2 regions of the Shewanella woodyi ATCC 51908 genome follow, and region 2 is predicted to be linked to the other one. Evidence: riboswitches for the same ligand, from Rfam matches in the RefSeq annotation. Region 2 holds a riboswitch; the other holds the start of a gene.
The links. A riboswitch is a leader RNA that binds a small molecule or an ion and turns the genes downstream of it on or off. The one in region 2 is predicted to bind thiamine pyrophosphate.
Positions count from the first base shown of each region.

Region 1: another riboswitch for thiamine pyrophosphate. It lies ahead of thiC (phosphomethylpyrimidine synthase ThiC); the one in region 2 lies ahead of SWOO_RS09680 (TonB-dependent receptor).

Region 1 covers NC_010506.1:3,168,864-3,178,628, forward strand. Annotated here, with positions in the region: gene thiC (phosphomethylpyrimidine synthase ThiC) at 1-1,735, opposite strand, end outside; TPP riboswitch at 1,879-1,977, opposite strand; gene SWOO_RS13360 (hypothetical protein) at 2,152-3,213, opposite strand; gene trhA (PAQR family membrane homeostasis protein TrhA) at 3,524-4,204, shown strand; gene SWOO_RS13375 (DTW domain-containing protein) at 4,212-4,718, opposite strand; gene SWOO_RS13380 (HAMP domain-containing sensor histidine kinase) at 4,838-6,211, shown strand; gene def (peptide deformylase) at 6,297-6,788, opposite strand; gene SWOO_RS13390 (MFS transporter) at 6,999-8,726, shown strand; gene SWOO_RS13395 (hypothetical protein) at 8,796-9,485, opposite strand; gene SWOO_RS13400 (MGMT family protein) at 9,755-9,765, shown strand, end outside.
Region 2 covers NC_010506.1:2,323,466-2,333,230, forward strand. Annotated here, with positions in the region: gene SWOO_RS09640 (tetratricopeptide repeat protein) at 1-230, shown strand, start outside; gene SWOO_RS09645 (response regulator transcription factor) at 637-1,269, shown strand; gene SWOO_RS09650 (hypothetical protein) at 1,558-1,929, shown strand; gene SWOO_RS09655 (TetR/AcrR family transcriptional regulator) at 1,995-2,408, opposite strand; gene hinT (purine nucleoside phosphoramidase) at 2,674-3,030, shown strand; gene SWOO_RS26500 (PaaI family thioesterase) at 3,047-4,045, shown strand; gene SWOO_RS09675 (YcfL family protein) at 4,106-4,495, shown strand; TPP riboswitch at 4,607-4,718, shown strand; gene SWOO_RS09680 (TonB-dependent receptor) at 4,796-6,985, shown strand; gene SWOO_RS09685 (YkoF family thiamine/hydroxymethylpyrimidine-binding protein) at 7,092-7,352, shown strand; gene pnuC (nicotinamide riboside transporter PnuC) at 7,487-8,125, shown strand; gene SWOO_RS09695 (phosphotransferase) at 8,151-9,200, shown strand; gene SWOO_RS09700 (HvfX family Cu-binding RiPP maturation protein) at 9,607-9,765, shown strand, end outside.

The DNA.
Region 1 (9,765 bases), 850 kb from region 2:
TGGAGCAGAAGTGAGCCACTTTTGCCGACTCTTGAGGCAGAGACTCATCGTGATAAGCGCGAGCTGTCTCAGGGTCGAGTCCTAAGTTATATTGATCTTCCCAGCGGAACTCAAACCTTGCCTTAGAGAGCGCGTTGTCACGGATCTGTGCCGTTGGATGCCCTTTAGCCACATCACCAGCATGAGCGGCAATTTTGTATGCGATAAGCCCTTGCTTAACATCTTCTTTATTGGGCAGACCAAGGTGTTCTTTGGGGGTAACATAACAGAGCATGGCGCAGCCGTACCATGCGATCATTGCCGCACCGATCCCCGATGTAAAATGATCATAGCCAGGCGCGATATCGGTGGTTTGTGGCCCTAAAGTGTAAAACGGCGCCTCATCACAGAGTGCTAGCTGCTTATCCATGTTCTCCTTGATTAAGTTCATCGGGATATGGCCAGGGCCTTCGATAATGGTTTGAACATCATACTCCCACGCTATTTTAACCAGCTCTCCTAAGGTCTCTAACTCACTAAACTGAGCCTCATCGTTGGCATCTGCGATAGAGCCTGGACGCATGCCATCACCCAATGAAAGCGAGACATCGTAGGCGGCGCACAGTTCACAGATCTCTGTGAAGTGTTCATAAAGGAAGTTTTCACTATGATGAGACAAACACCACTTAGCCATGATCGAGCCACCACGAGACACAATACCTGTCACCCGTTTTGCCGTCATGGGTACATAGCGAAGTAGAACCCCTGCGTGAATCGTAAAGTAATCAACGCCTTGCTCTGCCTGCTCAACCAAGGTATCTCTAAACACCTCCCAGCTAAGATCTTCAGCAACACCATTGACCTTCTCTAATGCTTGATAGATGGGTACGGTTCCTATCGGCACTGGAGAGTTACGTATTATCCACTCACGGGTTTCATGAATGTAGCGGCCAGTGGAGAGATCCATCACGGTATCTGCGCCCCAGCGGGTTGACCAAACCAGTTTCTCAACCTCCTCCTCAATGGATGAAGTCACGGCAGAGTTTCCGATATTGGCATTCACCTTTACCAAGAAGTTACGGCCAATGATCATAGGCTCAGCTTCAGGATGATTGATGTTCAAAGGAATAATTGCACGACCGCGGGCCACTTCTTGACGCACAAACTCAGGGGTGATCACTTGCTCGATAGAGGCACCAAAGCTTTCTCCTTTGGCTTTTTGCCTTAAAACTGGATCGGTGATCCCAGCCTGCTCCATATTTTCACGGATGGCGATGTACTCCATCTCAGGAGTGATAATTCCATTCCTTGCATAGTGGAGTTGAGTCACACGCTTGCCTGATTGAGCTCTGCGTGGAGGAAGCAGTGAATCAAACCTGAGATGATCCAAGCCATCATCAGCTAAACGTTGCTGGGTAAAGCCTGAGCTAACACCAGCAAGTTGCTCTGTGTCAGCTCGCTCCTCAATCCAGCTTTGTCTAAATTTATTCAAGCCTGCGCGTACATTTATCTCTGCATCAGGATCCGAATATGGCCCTGCACAATCATAAACTTTTAAAGGTGGGTTAGACTCAAGAATGGGATCGGCTTCGGTGCCGCCGACTAAAGTATCGGATTGCAAAATTTGACGCATACCAACACGCAGGTCTTCGCGACTCCCAGTCAGATAAACCTTCTCTGAATTAGGGTGTTGAAGTGGTGTTAAAGTATCAATAAATTGTTGAGCTTGAGCTCGGGTTTGACGACGATTTGACATAAGCAATCTCACTTAAAAAAAGAAATGAAGTTGCTTGCCAGGAGATGTTGAATAGCAGGTACATCAACAAAAAATGAAGATGCATCAGATAAAATAATAGATCGAATGATGATTTAATGGCTCATATCACATTCGAATTAATTGTTTTTATCATGCTTGTTTCCTTCGCGGGTATTAACCCGATCAGGTTCAACGGATCCCGAATTAACGGTCTCAGCCTTTAGGCACTCCGACAAGATGCCAAAGAGTATAAACGTAAAACTGTTAGCTAAACAAGCCAATAAAACCAAACAAAATGATTCATCGGTGAAAACTTTTAATCAAAACTAACCTATTGATAAAAATTAATTAAAATATATAAATTCAGAATTGAATTTAACTCTATACATTTAGAGTGAAAATATTTCATAAAAAGATTAGCGTTTTATTCCCATCTTTTCTGCCTGCTTGGCAATCGCTTTTTGCAGATCTGACACCAATGACTTCCCATCACATCGAAATGGATAACCTAAATTCTCTGCATGGGGGTTAAGTGGGTTTGGAGTTTTAACTATCCGGTAACAGGTAGAACCTTGTTTGACGATTCGATTGGGATCCAACTCACTGTCTAAGGTTTTTGTCTCTTCCCAAATATTATGCTCAGGAAGTGACAAGATGATCATATCGCCATCCATCTCACTTAACGAACGTTTTCTGGTGTATCTATCTGACTGCGATATCACAAGCTCATCAAGCGCTTGCTCTCTCTGGCGCTGAAAATAGCTGCGGGTTGATTGACTTAAACTTCCCGCGGGTTTCGCACTTACCATGTCGTTACTATTATCAGTCTCTTTACCTGCGACAACATCTAGTTGCTTATTCTGTTGTGCTTTAACGCTAACCTCCTCCTGATCTTTGCTGATTTGAGGGAGGTCACTCTCTTTGACTAGAGATTTATCTAGTGGATCAGGGCTAACATTTTCGTTCTCTTTCACGGTATCTTTAATAGTCTCCACAACCTCTTTTATCACTTTAGGTTCAATTTTAGGCTCATAATAGATATAGGCGTTCAGTTTAGGCGCTTGATGCTCGGGAAGCTTTAACGTCTGTGGTTGCCAAACATGATGCAACATACCAATCAACACAAAATGGCCAATAAAAACGAGGAGTAATACAAGAGTTAGTTGTCTATAGTGGGGCATAAATTGAGAGGCCTGTAGCTGACCAATCTCTGTATCCCTAACACTTATACCACTAGTACTAAAGCTAGTAGCTGAAGATTGCTCCTCTTCAGAACTTGCCCCCACTAGTCTGTCATCGATTAAGTGAAACAACTCATCCTCAGTTGAACCTTGACGTTTAGCTGTAAAAGGCAACAGATGAGTCTCATCTACAGAGTTCAAATCACTCTTAATTGAGTTCTTCGTTAAGTTCTTGATGATGTCATCTTGGGGAGTTTGGTCGTTTACCAAGTGTTTATTGTGTTGATTACTTTCCATCTCTTGTTATATCAATTCCATTTATATCAAGGCGATTTATATCGAGCTTATTGACACCTATCTCAACCCGATAAACAGTGAACATATCTCTATACCAATTGCTATTAAGATAAAGATATGGATATAAAGTTCCTTCAACCTTGAATTGAATAATTTTCCTTTGCTTAGTCAACTCACATAAAAAGGATAAAGGTGAAAACTTCATTCATATAAATAAAAATAAGCTTACACGTGTACGCTCAATGCTAGTGTTAGCTAGTTATTGCTGTTAGACTCGTTAAAAAGGTCTAACCAGAAGTTGATTTACTCTATGTCATCACAGGAAATATGCCATCAAGCCCCTGCTGAGCAAGTGCTTAATTCAAGTGGCTATACGCTTCATGAAGAGCTAGCAAACAGCGTCAGCCATGCCCTAGGGATTATCGCAGGTATCATTGGGCTTATTTTCTCTGTTATCAAAGGACAAGACACGCTAACTTCTGTGCAGATGCTAGGTGTTGTGATCTACTGTAGCAGTATTATTTTACTCTTTTCTTGCTCGACGGCATACCACAGCGTCTCAAACCCAAAGTGGAAACATAGGCTGAAAATAGCCGATCATTGCGCTATCTATTTCCTTATTGCTGGAACCTATACACCATTAATGTTAATCGCACTTAAAGGTGAGCAAGCCACTGTTATTTTAATTGCGATCTGGTCTTTGGCTGTGGCGGGAGTGTTATTTAAAACCCTGTTTATTCATCGTTTTAAAAAATTCAGTGTGATGCTTTACCTCGCCATGGGTTGGCTATGCGTCACCGTAATGAGTGATATGATAGCGGCAATGTCGCCATTAGGGTTTCAACTTCTATTAGCTGGCGGTCTTTTTTACAGCCTAGGGGTGGTGTTTTATGTGGGTAAACGGATCCCCTATAATCATGCTATTTGGCATCTATTTGTACTCGCGGGCGCCATCAGTCACTTCCTCTGTGTCTACCTCACCTTGCTTTAAAGCTGTATTATCTTTGATTTAATGCGATATAGGCAGCTTCCAACTCCAATGCTTCTTCAGTCATCTTGGCTGAATGACACAGTTGGATAATACACTCTAAGGTGCATAATCCTCCAGGGATCTGATTGCGCCTCAAGTTAAACTGAGAGTCTCCTCCCTGTGTTAATGCATATTTGCTCGCAGTGGCAAGATAGGGACTCTGCCTTATCATCTTTCTCGCCTCTTGCCAGGTTGCATCTAAAATAATGATAGTTTCAGGTATCTCATTCAAATACAGGCTTAACTCCTCCATTGGGGTTTGAAGCATTGAATCACCGGTCTCTTTGGACAAAACAGGTTTTGGAAAAAGCACTGCCGCCTTGTTACTAGATAGTAGATGTACTATCCCATCATCCGCTTCAACTCTTGACCAGATCACGCGTGAGCACCAGTGTGGAAATAACTCTAGCGCTTTGCCCCCTGTATTGGTTAAACGCGTAACCTCTCTCTCATGGGTTAACAAAATAACCTTCATCTATCTAGGTCCAACATTAAATATATTCCTCTTCGCACTCTCTACTAGCAGATAAGCTATGACCCAGTTATAATTGCGAACAATTATCATTACATGGCGCTTTAAGTAAGCCATCTACTATGCTTCTACCAATATCAGGCCTTTTTTCACATCTGCAGTTTAAATTATTCAGCTATTTTGCCATCTCACTTTTAGCTATTTTACTGATAGCAACCGCCATTGAAAGCTTGGTATTAAATAAATTGCTCACTTTACCTTCAACCACACAGGAGCAGCTCACAGAACTTGCCAGTGAAGCAAAAGTTTTTATTAGAAACAGCGATATAGAGGGGTTAACTCAATGGGAAAAACAGCAGGTATTCACGCTTTTTATTCTCAATAACGATCTTCAAGCGCTCACTAAGCGAGAGATGCATCCTCATTTTGTTTTTAAGCTTAAGTATTTAAAGCAGCTTAAACAACCGATGGGGGATCGTGTTCAAAAGCCCTTAATCGCTGTTCCTTTGGGTAAGCACCTTATCAATAATAAAAGGCAAGAGTTAACGTTAGTGGTGCAGCTCAATGCTGCACTTCATCCAGCACAACAGCTAAGTAGTAGCTTATGGGTAATCCGCACACTTGTCGGTTTTGCTGTACTCGTGATGTTTAGCTCCATCCTAAGCAAATACTTAATCACTCCGCTCACACACCTGCAAGCTGGCACACAAGCATTAGCAAGTGGAGATCTTAATACCCGTATTGCTCAGCACTTCTCCACCAAAGAGCCTGAGTTTTATAAGTTAGCCACAGAGTTTGACCATATGGCTGAGCAAGTTCAGCAGTCGATGCTTAACCAACAAAGATTATTAAGGGATGTTTCACATGAGCTGCGTACCCCGTTAGCTAGACAAGAGCTGGCACTTCACCTTTTAAGCAAACAACTTAATGACTCACATCTTACTCTGTTACATAGACTTGAACATGAAAATGCAGAGATGTCAGCATTGATCAATACCATGCTTAACTTCAGTCGACTTAACAACGCTTATATTGATCTCAACATACAAGCAGTTCCAATCAATGAGATCCGCAGTAGATCACTTAACGATATTGAATTCGAGGCGAAAGCGGGACAAACCATTATCTGGCACTCTCAGCCAGACACTGTCACTCTGATCACTGATGTAGGCCTATTGACTCGTGCCATAGACAACGTACTCAGAAATGCACTTAAGTATGCGGGAGAGTGCTGCACCATAGAAGTGAGCTACATTAAGAGCCCTAACGGCGTTGTTCTTACCATTATGGATGATGGCCCAGGGATTGAGCACTCAGAGTTAGAGACCGTATTTAACCCTTTCACTCGTATGGATGATGCAAGGCATTCAAGTCAAGGGGGTTATGGCTTAGGATTAGCGATAGTAAAACAGAGCATGAAACTGTTAGGAGGCGAAGCTGTTGCCGAAAATGTAGATAAAGGCGGCTTAAAAATTAGTTTACATCTTCCCAGTTAGCGGTTAACGGTTAACGCGGCTCATATCGTTAAAAAGCCCATTACCTAAAGATAATGGGCTTTTTAATTGAAATACACAGCTTACTTTAAGCGTATTTGCTCACTTTTCTGAGTGCTATTTGTTGCTTTAACTTAGAAAGGTGATCGGTAAACACGACGCCATTGAGATGATCCATCTCATGTTGAAGCACTATCGCTAAAAAGGTATCAGTTTCAATTTCAAAAGGTGTTCCCTCTCTATCAAGGGCTGTCACTTTCACCTTCTCATTTCTGGCCACTTTAGCTCGGTAACCTGGGATCGATAAACATCCCTCTTCACCGACAAACTCGCCTTCTGCAGCGACTATCTCAGGATTGATCAAGACTTGAGGTTGATCTCTTTCAGGTGACAGATCGATAACCAATATCGCATGTTCACTGCCAACTTGTGTTGCAGCTAAACCAATTCCATCATCGGTGTGGTACATGGTTTCTAATAGATCATCAATAAAACCCTGCACCGCGCTGATATCAGTTACCGGTTTAGCTTTTCTTTTTAATCGTTCATCAGGGATGGTGAGAATATCGAGTACAGCCATTTAGATCACATTTCAGAGAAAAATTTGGCGTCATTATGACTTATTTTTTTCTAAAGGCAACTTTAACAATAGATTGTTCTAATCGAAATATTCAATTTCATAGGCTTGCAACGTGCATTTTTATCGATAAATAACAGGCTTTCTCGCTTGTATTACCCTTTTGTTATCGCTAGCATAACAAAATGTATAAAATATACGAAAATAATAAAAATGACTAAAGTTGCACGAACTCCGTTACCAAAGACCTTTTTTGTAGCAAATACCATGGAGATTTTTGAGCGTTTGGCTTGGTATGGCTTCTTTACCCTGTCATCACTCTATATGACCTCGCCAATACTTCAGGGAGGACTAGGGTTTAGTGAGCAGGAACGAGGCCTATTACAAGGGATGATCCCCTTCTTCCTCTACCTGGTCCCGGTACTTACTGGCGCACTGGCCGATAGATATGGATACCGGAAAATGTTCCTACTTGCATACGCCATCATGAGTCCCTGCTACTTCTTACTTGGTCAGGTTGACTCTTTTGCAGGTTTCTTTATTGCCTTTATGGGAGTTGCATTAGGTGCAGCCTGTTTTAAACCCGTGGTAACAGGCACTGTGGCTAGAACAACAGATGAAACCAATCGAGGCCTAGGTTTCGGCATTTTTTATATGATGGTCAATATCGGTGGCTTTCTTGGTCCGTTTATCGCCGGATATGTGCGTGCGATCAGTTGGGATTGGGTCTTTATTATGTCCTCATTCTGGATCGCCGTGAACTTCATCCCTGCCCTACTTTTTTATCAAGAGCCAACAGATCAAGCTAAGCAAAAGGGAAAACCACTAAAAGCTGTGTTATCTGATATTCAAGAGGTACTCGGAAATCTACGATTTGCTATCCTCTTTTTTGGTTCATTAGTGATCTTAATGGCTTATGGAGCTAAGTGGCTAACAGGCAATGAAACACTGCTCATCTACCTTGGCTGGTTTGTGGGCCACTATCTCTGGGATCTAAGTGCCAACACGCAGAAAAATAGACCTTGGTACAGACAGAAAATCACTGTAGGAAACAAACCCTTCGTCATCTATCTTTTGATCTTATCCGGCTTCTGGATGGTCTATCAGCAAATATTTATCACCTTACCTATCTATATTCGCGACTTTGTCGATACATCAGATCTCGTCGCGATATTGGCGCAATATCCACAGCTGCTGAAGTTTTTTGCCCACGTCGAGTTAAATGCGCTGCAAACAGAGTTATTAAGGCTATCCCAGGCTGTTTCTAATGGAGAGATTAATGTAAAACACGCCTACTTCGAACTGGTTCACCTAAAGGTAATGGTACCTATAAATGAATTAGCTCAAGGTCTCACCAGCATTTCTATCGATCCCGCTAAAGCCAGCGAATTGGCCCAAAGCTGGGGCAATCAGCATAGACAGGTCAACCCAGAATACTTAATTGGGCTTAACTTCCTCTCTATCGTTCTGCTGCAGATCATTGTTAGCCGTTTCATCGAACGTTTTCAAGCATTGCCAGTACTTGTGGGGGGAACTGTGATCTTGGCTCTTGGAACGGCCCTAGGCGGGATTGCTCACGGCATGATCATGGGCGGCATCATGGTTTTGACCTCCATCCTCGTATTCTCCATTGGTGAGATGGTCGCATCACCGAAAAGTCAGGAATATGTCGCCAGTTTTGCCCCACAAGATAAGAAAGCCATGTTTATGGGTTACTACTTCGTATCATCGGCTATCGGCTTTCTACTTGCCGGCCCGCTCTCGGGTTATCTCTACTCTGAAGTTGCAAAGCAGGCAGGTCGACCAGATCTAATGTGGTTTATCATTGGAGGATTTGGGCTTCTCACCGCCATTGGACTAGTACTTTTCAATAAGTTCAGTGCCAGCAAGCTCGTAGAGCAGCAGATAACTCAATCACCTGTTGAGGAAGCAAGGGTATAGAATGATTCTAAAGGGCGCATGTCGCTTAATCCCATGCGCCTAAACTTCTGTTGTGAACTAAATACTCAATTAAAACTGAGACTGCAGTGCAAATACCCATTGAGTATCTTCATGCTCAATCTCATCAATACGATGAGCTTCATAGCGATACCTCACCTCCCATGACCATTGCTCGCTTAAGCGATAACCCAGTGACAACCAAGCTTCGCTCTCAAAGCGCTCACGACCATCAATGGCTGCACTCGCTTGAGTAGTCAGTTGATTATACCATCGGTCGCTCCAAGGCTTGAGTACAGAGAAGCTGGCATTTGCCGCAAAGCTGTTACTGCTTGAGTGCTCATCAATACTAAGATAATTTGCAGCAAGCTCAGTAAAGACCAATGTCTCATACCAACCGACATATTCACTTATAACCCCGAATTGATACTGATAGTGGCTCAGACGACCTATCTCAGTGTCTGTTTTACCATGATTAACCTTGGCACTGATATTTAAACGATTGCCAGAAGATACTGGCGCATACAGATAAGATAGTGTCCATTTATCTCCTCCCATATTGGTATGTAACTCGATCTTTTGTGACTCTCCCCCTAATCGTCCACCCACCTTAAACACATCAGCATCAAAGCCAATACCTAGGGATGTTTTTAGATTAAGCGGATCCGCTATATGACGGTTTAGCTGAGCCTGAGCGGAGAGAGAAACAGTGGAGAGAAGAGCGGCCATTAATGGCAGAGTCACTCGAATAAGGTTTGGCATTGGTCACACCGTGAAAAAATCCTATTATCACGTTTAAAATATACAGCATCAACGATTTTTACCATATATTACAATGAAGTAACCTATAAATCACAGCTCACCAATGATTCAAATGAATGTATCAACTTCAAGCGTTTATGTAGCATATAGCTAGTCACCCCCCCAATATCTGGTTATGATAAAAACATGAGTAAGTGAGTAAGGTATCTGTTTTAGAGACTACCTATTTATGAGAAACAATTTAAGAAGTACCTATTTAGAAAGTGCCTATGTCAAAACA
Region 2 (9,765 bases):
GTTCGCTTAAGGAGGGAGATTACTTTAGTGCAATTATCTATCTGGAAAAGTTTTTAGAAAATAGTCCATATTATCACCAAGCATATATAGAGTTAGCCAGTGCTCAGCATGCTTTGGGGAAAACCTATGCTGCTGAAAAATCGTTAAAAACGGCTTTGGAATATACATATCTTTCTAACACTCAACGTCTATATCAGGCTAAATTAACTTGGCTTAAACAAAGTCGGTAGAATGAGTATTCCAGAGGGGTTAGTAGTTAAGTATTAGGTCTAAGGTAAAAATAGCAGTTTTGTATGACAAGCTTAATACTTTATGCTGACGATGTTGTTATCTATCCCCATCATAATATTGAGATAATGGTTATATAGGACCGTGAAAATTTATACAGGGTTTATTTGCAAGAAAAGTTGCTACGCATTTTATACAAGTGATATTTCATCAGGACTATGAAATTTTCTTGTTGATAGCACATGAAAGTTAACGTTCAACACGATAATTTTTTTGGGGCATTCTTTTCTTTTTTTGTTCATCAACAAAATATAATGTGTAGGTTACTAGATTTTTTGGTATAACTTACAAGTTGTTGCTCTAGGGCAGTTTAAGACGCATTAGTTTTGTCGACATGGAGTCAGCAGTATGTTCAAAGTTATAAACTGGGTAGTTATTTCTCGTTCTAATCTTCTCACTGATCTATTGGACACACGCTGGCCTCAAGAATTTTTAGTAAAACTACTTAAAATTCCTCCAGAAAAAGCGGAGCTCGAAGTGTCTGGTGGTAACTTCTCCTTAGTTATCATAGATCTATCAACTGTGGATATTCAAAAAGCTTACCAAATTCAGCGCTTTGTTGAAAAAAAGCTATCGGCAAGAGTTGTCTTCCTTCATTTTCCTCGACAAATTGATGCTCGTTTCCTGATCCATCCGACTGTGACTGCAGGCGTATTTTTCTGTGATGCAGCACTTGACGCGATTGGCCATGGTTTGGGAAATATTTTGAGGGGACAATCGGTTATACCTGCTGAGCTGTCAGAGCAAAAACAGGATAATCAATCGCAGGTTGAGGGAAGTGAGAGCTTAACTATAAGAGAGCGTGAGGTTTTACAAGCACTGCTAAGTGGCAGTACTAATGTCGATATTGCTAATCAGCTTTTTGTTAGTGAAAGTACGATAAAGACTCACCTTTACCGTGCTTTTAGAAAGATAGGTGTATCGAGCCGTGGTCAAGCGATTGCGTGGGCACAGACACACCTGCATGAAGTGCAACATTAAATCAACTCTATCCATTTATTCACATTTGCCAAGTTTTTATGGCAAATGTGATTAACTGCGTCCTATCTACACTTCTCAGCATCATATTCCACGATTTATCTGTACCATTGCTCAATGGATTAACCCTCTTTTAATGGAGGGCGGATTCGTTGGGAGTAGATTCATCGGTCATAGTCAAATTTGATATCATGACTACACATGTGTATAGTTGCGTTTAAATCTGTAGTTATACATGTGTGTAGCTACTGTGTTTGCTACTAATCTATTTAGATGTTTTTGGAGTTGACTATGATAAAGAAGACTATTTTGACCATTTATACCTCCTCATTACTAGCTGTTGTGGCGTATTCATTACCAATGACAGTGAGCGCTGCAACTGTAGGTTGCGAGCGTGCTGGTGGGGTGAAGTGTCAACGTGTCGCACCTAAACGTATTGTCCGTACTCCAGTTGTAGCACCTGTGATCGTGGTACCTAAGCACCATAAACATTATCACTCTTTTCACTCTCCTATGTTAACGGCGATGGGAATTGCAGTTGTGCTTAATGCGGCAGGGGAGGTAGTCACTGAAAAGGGTCAGCAAGTTATTGTGTTAGGCGAAGGGAATGAAGTCAGTAACGTTTATGAAAAAGAGGGTGTTGTGTATATCGTTAAGGCCTAATGGTTGCAGGGAGCTATATGAAGCCTTTCATTGTAAATAAAAGGCTTCATATAGAGGGGATTAGTTTACGCAGCGTTAATTCGCTCTTGATTGAGAAAATTAAAACCTTGTTTCAGGAATGAAAACTGCTCAACATCTGGAAGAGATTGAACGGCATCTAGCATATGGTTGAATGCTGAATCTATCATTAGTCTATCTGAAAGTTTTAAGTAGTTATAAACAACGGGTCTTAATACGACGGTGAAATCACTGGTCATCTCTGTGTATCTTTGCTCGTTAACTGCTGAGGTATTTTGAACTAGCTCCCTCATACACAGTGCAGCAAGTAGAGAATTTTTATCGCTGAAAGATTGGTATTGAGCGGCCCTTGAGTAGCCGGCTTTTTTGTGAACATCAGACATATTCAAAGCGATCATACCATGCTCTTTTATCAGGTCAGTTGCCGCGTTTAATAGTGCAGTCTCTTTATCCGTTAGCATATTGCTATCTCAAATGTTTTATTAGCCTAAGATTCTATGCTCTTACACTCTATTGTCAATGTTAATGTATATACAATTGTGTAACTGTTAATCAATGTGGGGGGACGTGTCGTTTGCGTGACTATGATTTTGGTAGAGTTTATAGATATGTTTGTAACTTTTTAGGATAAACGGCGTCTTCTTTTTCAAGATGAGTTATCAGATACTCACAATGTGATTAATTACAGGTATACTCCTACTATTCCATGATTGAGAGGACAGGCAAGTGGCCGAAGAAACCATTTTCAGTAAAATTATACGTCGAGAGATCCCTGCTGATATCTTATTCCAAGATGAATTAGTCACCGCATTTCGTGATATTAATGCCCAGGCGCCGAGCCATATTCTTATCATTCCCAATCATCTTATTCCAACAGTGAATGATGTCAAAGCATCAGATGAGAAAGCACTGGGACGTATGATGACCGTTGCCGCTAAATTGGCGGAGGAGGAGGGAATAGCTGAGGATGGGTACCGTCTTATTATGAATTGCAATAAACATGGGGGACAGGAGGTTTATCATATTCATATGCATCTTGTAGGCGGTAGGCCTCTAGGCCGAATGTTAGCAGCTAAGAAATAGGCGTGAGTGCTACCCTATGAAGGTTAATCCTGATTTTTTCCCGCTCACTCAACTTGCCACACGCTTTGTTGATCAGCTAGCGCAGTGCCGCCGTCTAAACCTTAGGGTGCATGAGGCCAGTGAACATCACGTGTTGATTGAGCTGCCCTATGCCCATGAATTAGTGGGGTATCCGGATACGGGAGTGATTCACGGCGGAGTGATCACAACCTTGATGGATACGGCAAGTGGCAGCGCAGTGGTTTGCTCTATCTTTGATAAATATCAGGCGTTAGAGCTTTCTCCAACCTTAGATCTGCGGGTTGATTATATGAAACCTGCCGATCCCAATAAGCCTGTTTATGGCTTTGCTGAGTGCTATAAAATATCTTCTAGTGTTGCGTTTACACGTGGGATTGCTTATCAAGATTCAATTGATGATCCCATTGCCCATGCAGTCGGTTCTTTTATGCGTATCAGTCCGGAGATGATTGGGGATGAGTTTCGTCAAGCTTTGATCGGCGAGGAGGTCACTTCTCTATCTGATGCGTTACCAGACAGCGAGCAGTGCGTGCAGGAGCCGATTGTCGCAACAGCCCCTCAACTCGATGTAAAAGAGATAGTAAAAAAAGCCACCGAGCTGAATGACTTTAGCCACCTCTTATCCCATGTTCCCTATACCGATTTTATTGGTATGTCTGTGGAGCGATTCGGTGATGAGCTAGTTTTCAGACTGCCAGCAAAAGATGACAATATAGGTAACCCTATCCTCCCAGCTATTCACGGTGGCGTGATTGCTGGGTTTATGGAGATGTCGGCAATTGTTCAGCTTATGGTGTTTATGCACACAAGTAAGGTGCCTAAGGTAGTTGATTTTTCGATTGATTACTTAAGAGCTGGGTATCATAAAGACACGTTTGCTGAGTGTAAAATTACCCGACAGGGGCGCAGGGTGGCCAATGTGAGCATCAATTGTTGGCAAACGAACCGTAAAAAGCTGATTGCTACAGCAAGGGCTCATTTTTTGATTGATTAATTAAGCGATAAACTCATATTGTCAGTATGAGTTCCTCTACTTTTAAGGATGATAAGTGCAATGAAGAAATTGATAACTATATTAGTGTTAGGGTTAATGATGACTGCATGTGCCCCTCATACTGCTGGGGTGATGGCAAGCTCCACGGGAGAGGTACGTGTCGACAATGGGTCCTTTGCTGGTGAGGTCAGTGTTGAGCAACTTAAGTCCCGTCAACAGGGAGGGTTCCTACAGGGATCTGGATTAATCATCAGTAAAGTTGCAACGGATCTGCGGCTTCAATACAAGTTTACTTGGTATGATATTAACGGTTATACCTTAGATGATGAGGGCAGCGCCTGGAAATCATTAAAGCTCCATGGTAAACAGCAGATGCAGGTGTCAGGCCTTGCGCCAAATACAGATGCTGTTAGGTATGAGCTTTATGTGAGGAAGGCTTTTTCTAACTAGTTAAAAGCTTATTCGGAGTTACGTAATAAAAAATACCAACATTGAGTTGGTATTTTTTATTACGATTGATGCTAGAAGTTTGTCAATAGTTAGTAATATTGATGTATAATCGCCGGCGCCAAGGGGTGATGCTGCATATAATGCGGCATCTGAGATGTCTTATGACAAACCCTTTGAACCTGATCCGGCTTATACCGGCGTAGGAATGGGCCAAATTTTGATCGTTTAAACTAGATCAAACACAATATCCTTTCTCGCTTTTCCAATTGCCGGATCTCAAAATAATAATTTGGGGTCCTAATGTCTGTTTCAAAACTGTCTATATTAAAAAAGATTTCACCTGTCGCGCTTGCTGTATCGAGCACGCTAGCATCTGGCTACGCTGTTGCATCTGAGCTAAATCAAACACCTGATACGCGTGATGAGATGGAAGTGATTGTAGTCACTTCCGATTTTCGTGGCACTGAGCTTGAGAAGATGCCTTCGAGTATTACCGTTATCGATCAGCAGCAGATCGAAGATGAAGGTGCTCAACATTTCGAAGATATCCTAAACTCCATCGCAAACTTCAACTGGTCAGGAGGAAGCTCAAGACCAAAATACTTCCAAATACGTGGTGTTGGAGAGCAGGAGGAGTACCAAGGGGCGCCTAACTCCTCAGTCGGTTATATTATTGATGATATTGATATGTCGGGTTTAGGCATGATATCGAGCATGTACGACCTGCAGCAAGTAGAGGTGCTTCGTGGGCCGCAAGGGACACGTTATGGGGCGAATGCACTTGCGGGACTTATCTACCTTAAGAGTAATGATCCTACTGATGTGTTTGAGCATGGAGCCGAAGTCTCTGTAGGCGATGATGCATTAACGACATTTAGTGGCTTTAGTTCTGGTCCGTTAACAGACTCTGGCAAACTCCTGTATCGAGTGTCACTGCAACAGCATAAGCAAAACGGTTATCAAGATAACCTCTATCTTGGGCGTGATGATACCAATGCCCGTGATGAATTTACTGGCCGTGCAAAATTGCGCTGGTACGCAACTGATGATTTAGAGATAGATTTGACCTTGCTGCACGCTGATTTTGATAACGGTTATGATGCTTGGACCTTAGATAATAATGGTTTCGATACGTTAACTGATGCGCCTGGTGTGGACAAACAGCGAACCTCTGGCAGCTCGCTCAAATTCACTTATACAGGGGCTGATGCATTTGATTTAGTCTCTTTGACCTCCTATGCGAGCTCTCAAACTCACCATAATTATGACGGTGACTGGGCCAACCCAGATTATTGGGCTGGCTTAGATTGTGGCGGCGAGCCTTGTCAGTATGATTACACTTGGGATAAGAGAGGAGAGCGTAACACTGTTAGCCAAGAGTTTAGACTCAGCTCCACAGAAGCCGGGCGTATTTTTGCTGGGAGCACTGATTGGTTGCTCGGCGTTTATGGTATGAATCTCGATGAAAATAATGAAGTTACCTCTTTTTATAACGGCTGGGCTGACGAGCATGTTATTTCAGATTTTAATGCAAGAAACTATGCAGTTTTTGGTCAAATAGACTCAGATTTAGGTAATGGCTATTCATTTTCAACAGGATTGAGAGTCGAAGAGCGAGAGGCGCAATATGATGAAGATCGCCTTGTAGATGGGGAGATGAAAAGCTCAAGCTTTAATCCTGATGAGACTATGTGGGGCGGTCATATTGCCTTGAGTAAGACGCTCAGTAATACACAGGAGACATACATTAGGATTGCTCGTGGCTATAAAGCAGGCGGCTTTAATATGGCTTTGCCTGAGCAACTAGCGGATAAAACTGAGTATGACTCTGAGACTCTCTATAACTATGAAATTGGGTTGAAATCTATCTGGCTTGATGGTGACATCAATACAAATTTCTCCGTTTTCTATATGGATAGACAAGATCAGCAAGTTGCAGCATCTCAGCAAGCCGTAGAAGATAGTCAACGTTTTTACCTCTATACCGAAAATGCAGGTAGTTCAAGTAACTATGGTGCTGAACTGGATGGCACTTGGTATGCAACAGATAACTTGAAGTTATATGCAAGCCTTGGCTGGTTAGAAACCGAATATGGTGACTATTCATATCAGGACAAATATGGCGGCACGGTTGATTTAAGTGGCCGAGAACTGGCTCACTCACCTAAGTTTACCTATAGCGCTGGGGCGACGTATCGCACCGATTCTGGCTGGTTTGCAAATTTAACCACGAGCGGTAAGAGTGAGTTTTACTACTCAGACAGCAATGAGTCTACATCTGAAGCCTATACCATCTTCAATGCTCGTATGGGTTATGAGACAGAGCTTTGGTCTGCTTATCTTTGGGGACGCAACCTGTTTGATGAGAAATATGGTACACGAGGCTTCTATTTTGGTAATGAGCCCGATCAAGATTGGGCTGATAAACAATATATCCGTTATGGCGATCCTCGTCAGCTCGGATTAACCTTTAGTATTAAGTTTATCTAGTTAAAGTACTGCCGGAAATTTCCGGCTTAATTATCTAAATGTTTAAAAGTTCAATGTTCACTCATTTAATTTTAGCCGTACATTAAGTGCGGCTTGGGGTCATAAAATGAAATTAACCGCTGAAATTAGCTGCTACCCGTTACAAGACAACTACTTGGATCCTATTCGCTGGTTCATTGGCCGTGTCGATAGCTATAAAAATATCGAGCGTAAAACGAATGCGATGGCGACTCAGGTGTGTGGTGAGTATCGTGAGGTGATGGATATGCTAGCAACAGAGATGGAGGCAGCCCATAAGAAGTGGGGCAAAGCTGTCTTTGTGTGTAAGTTTATTGGTGGTGAGCTTAATCTCTCCCATAGCGAGTAGCTGAGCAGTATAGATGTTTGCTATTTTTTGATAGGCAGTTAGTTGCTTTTTAAGTGATGAAGCATGCTTGAAGTTGAGCTCATATTCAGGACGTGGATATGAGCTTTTAAGTTTTACCATTGAGTGAGAGAGTCATGACAGACTTTTGGTCAGCATTATTAAATACTTTTACCGGAGCCTTATCTGAAGCGAATGCGTTAACCGCTTGGGAAGGCGTGGCCGTTATCTTAGCGGCGGCCTATTTACTGCTGGCGATGAAGGGCAGTATCTGGTGCTGGTTTGCGGCTTTTGCGAGTACAGCTATCTACACGGCACTTTTTTGGAAGGTGTCATTGCTAATGGAGTCAGTGTTGAATGTCTACTACATGGCGATGGCAATATATGGTTTTCAGCAGTGGTCTAAAGGAAAGCGTGATGATACGGGCGGTGTCATTTCATGGAGCTTTAACCGTCACCTTAAGATAATTGTAGTGACAGCTGGCGTCTCACTTTTGATGGGGTATCTGATGGCTAATTTTACTAGTGCTTCTTTCCCTTACTTAGATGCTGCGACAACCTGCTATGCTGTTATGACAACCTACTTAGTGGCGAAGAAAGTGCTTGAGAACTGGCTTTACTGGGTCGTTATCGATCTGGTTTCCATCTATCTCTATCTTCAAAAAGGGTTAATGCTTACCTCTTTACTGTTTATTCTGTATGTGGGGATGGCCATTGGCGGATATTTTCTGTGGCGATCCACCATGAGAGAGCAAGATATGGCGACAGTCAGTTAACAACCTTAATGAAATTGATAACTCTATGGATCAAGCTGAAGCGTTAATGAAAAGGTTACCTGTGATTGTGATTAAAGAGCTTGAGCAACTTGGGCTGATATTTGGTAGCAATCATGAAAGTGACAAAGCAGGCTCTAGCACGCTTGAGGCGCTAAAGCTTACTCACGGGCTGAGTAATCAAAATTACTTGATTGATAATGGTCAACATAAATGGGTACTACGTTGTAACTCATCGGCAAGTGATCAATTGTGCAATCGTAGAGCTGAAGTGAGAAACTGGCGTTTAGCCGCAGAGGCCGGTATCGCACCTGCATTGCTCTATGTTAGCACTGATCACTCCTTTTATCTTAGTGAGTATATTGATGAGGAACCCACTAAGCGGTGGGCTAACATGCTTAGCGCTGAAACAGCTCATCCTGTTATCCATGATACAGCAATTTGGCCTGATGCTGACAAACAACTTTTATTGCTGCTACAGGGGTTTACATCTCTAGATACTCCCGAAAATATCACAGACAACCCAGAGCAGTGGCGGCTTTACTTTAAACGATTAAGTGAAATCGAGGCTTGCATTGTGAGTGAAGCAAGCTCTGGGGAGAATGCACAATGGTGTACTCACTTTAAGCAGTTATCAAGCTTAGAGAGCAAGATATCCCAATGGCTTCATGAGTTGAGTGATTGCGCGCTAGGGTTGCAGTATAGCCATAGGGATCTCAATCCTCATAACCTGCTTTGTAAAGATGGCACTCTGTATTGCATTGATTTTGAGTACGCTTGCGGTTCACATCCGTTATTTGATCTTGCTAGTGTGTTATCAACTCATAAATTATCGACCCCGCAGCGACAGCGATTGATCGATGCTTATCTCTTAAATCATCCTAAATTGACCTCTGATGCAAAAGCGGCGTTACCTGCGGCGATAAATATTTATTGGGTTTTTGCAGCATCGTGGTCACTCTTGATGGCGTCGGATAATTCAGCTAACTCAGATATGAAAAATTTAAGTAATAGTAATCCACATCAGGCGCAAGAATACCTAAACTGCTTTGAGCAATTTTTCTCTTTAATCGATTAACTTACTCTGTTGTAAAACACTACAGACGCTCATGTTTTTGTAAGCGAGTTGAGCCTTTATGCTATAAAGTGATAACTGGGTGAAATAAAACTCTCTCTCTGATGGTCTATTTAACCAATAATGATTAATACCAATCAGTATAAAGATTTGATCGCTCAGCGAGAGTTTAGCGGTCCTGAGGCAAGGCAACGAGTGAAGAGCATAGTTATTCTACGGTTAAGCTCGTTAACACAGCATCAGAACCGCTAAAACTCGCCTGTAAGGAGTGTTTTTGGCTGCCTACTTCTGCGTTGAATGAACTCATAAGGGAACAACCATTCTTTTATTCATTCGCCTTGAATTAGTTTGCCAAAAAACACTCTGAGTAGATCAACTTCTTATACTGATTGGTATAAAAGGAGCGTTCATGTTAGTTAACCTGTATCAAAAATTTGTAGACCTGCTTAAATACTTTGAGGGACTAGCCCCCCTTGCACTTCGGCTTTATCTTGCCCCTGTTTTGATGCAGGCTGGTTATAATAAACTTTCTCACTTTAGCGATTCAGCCGCTTGGTTTGGTAACCCT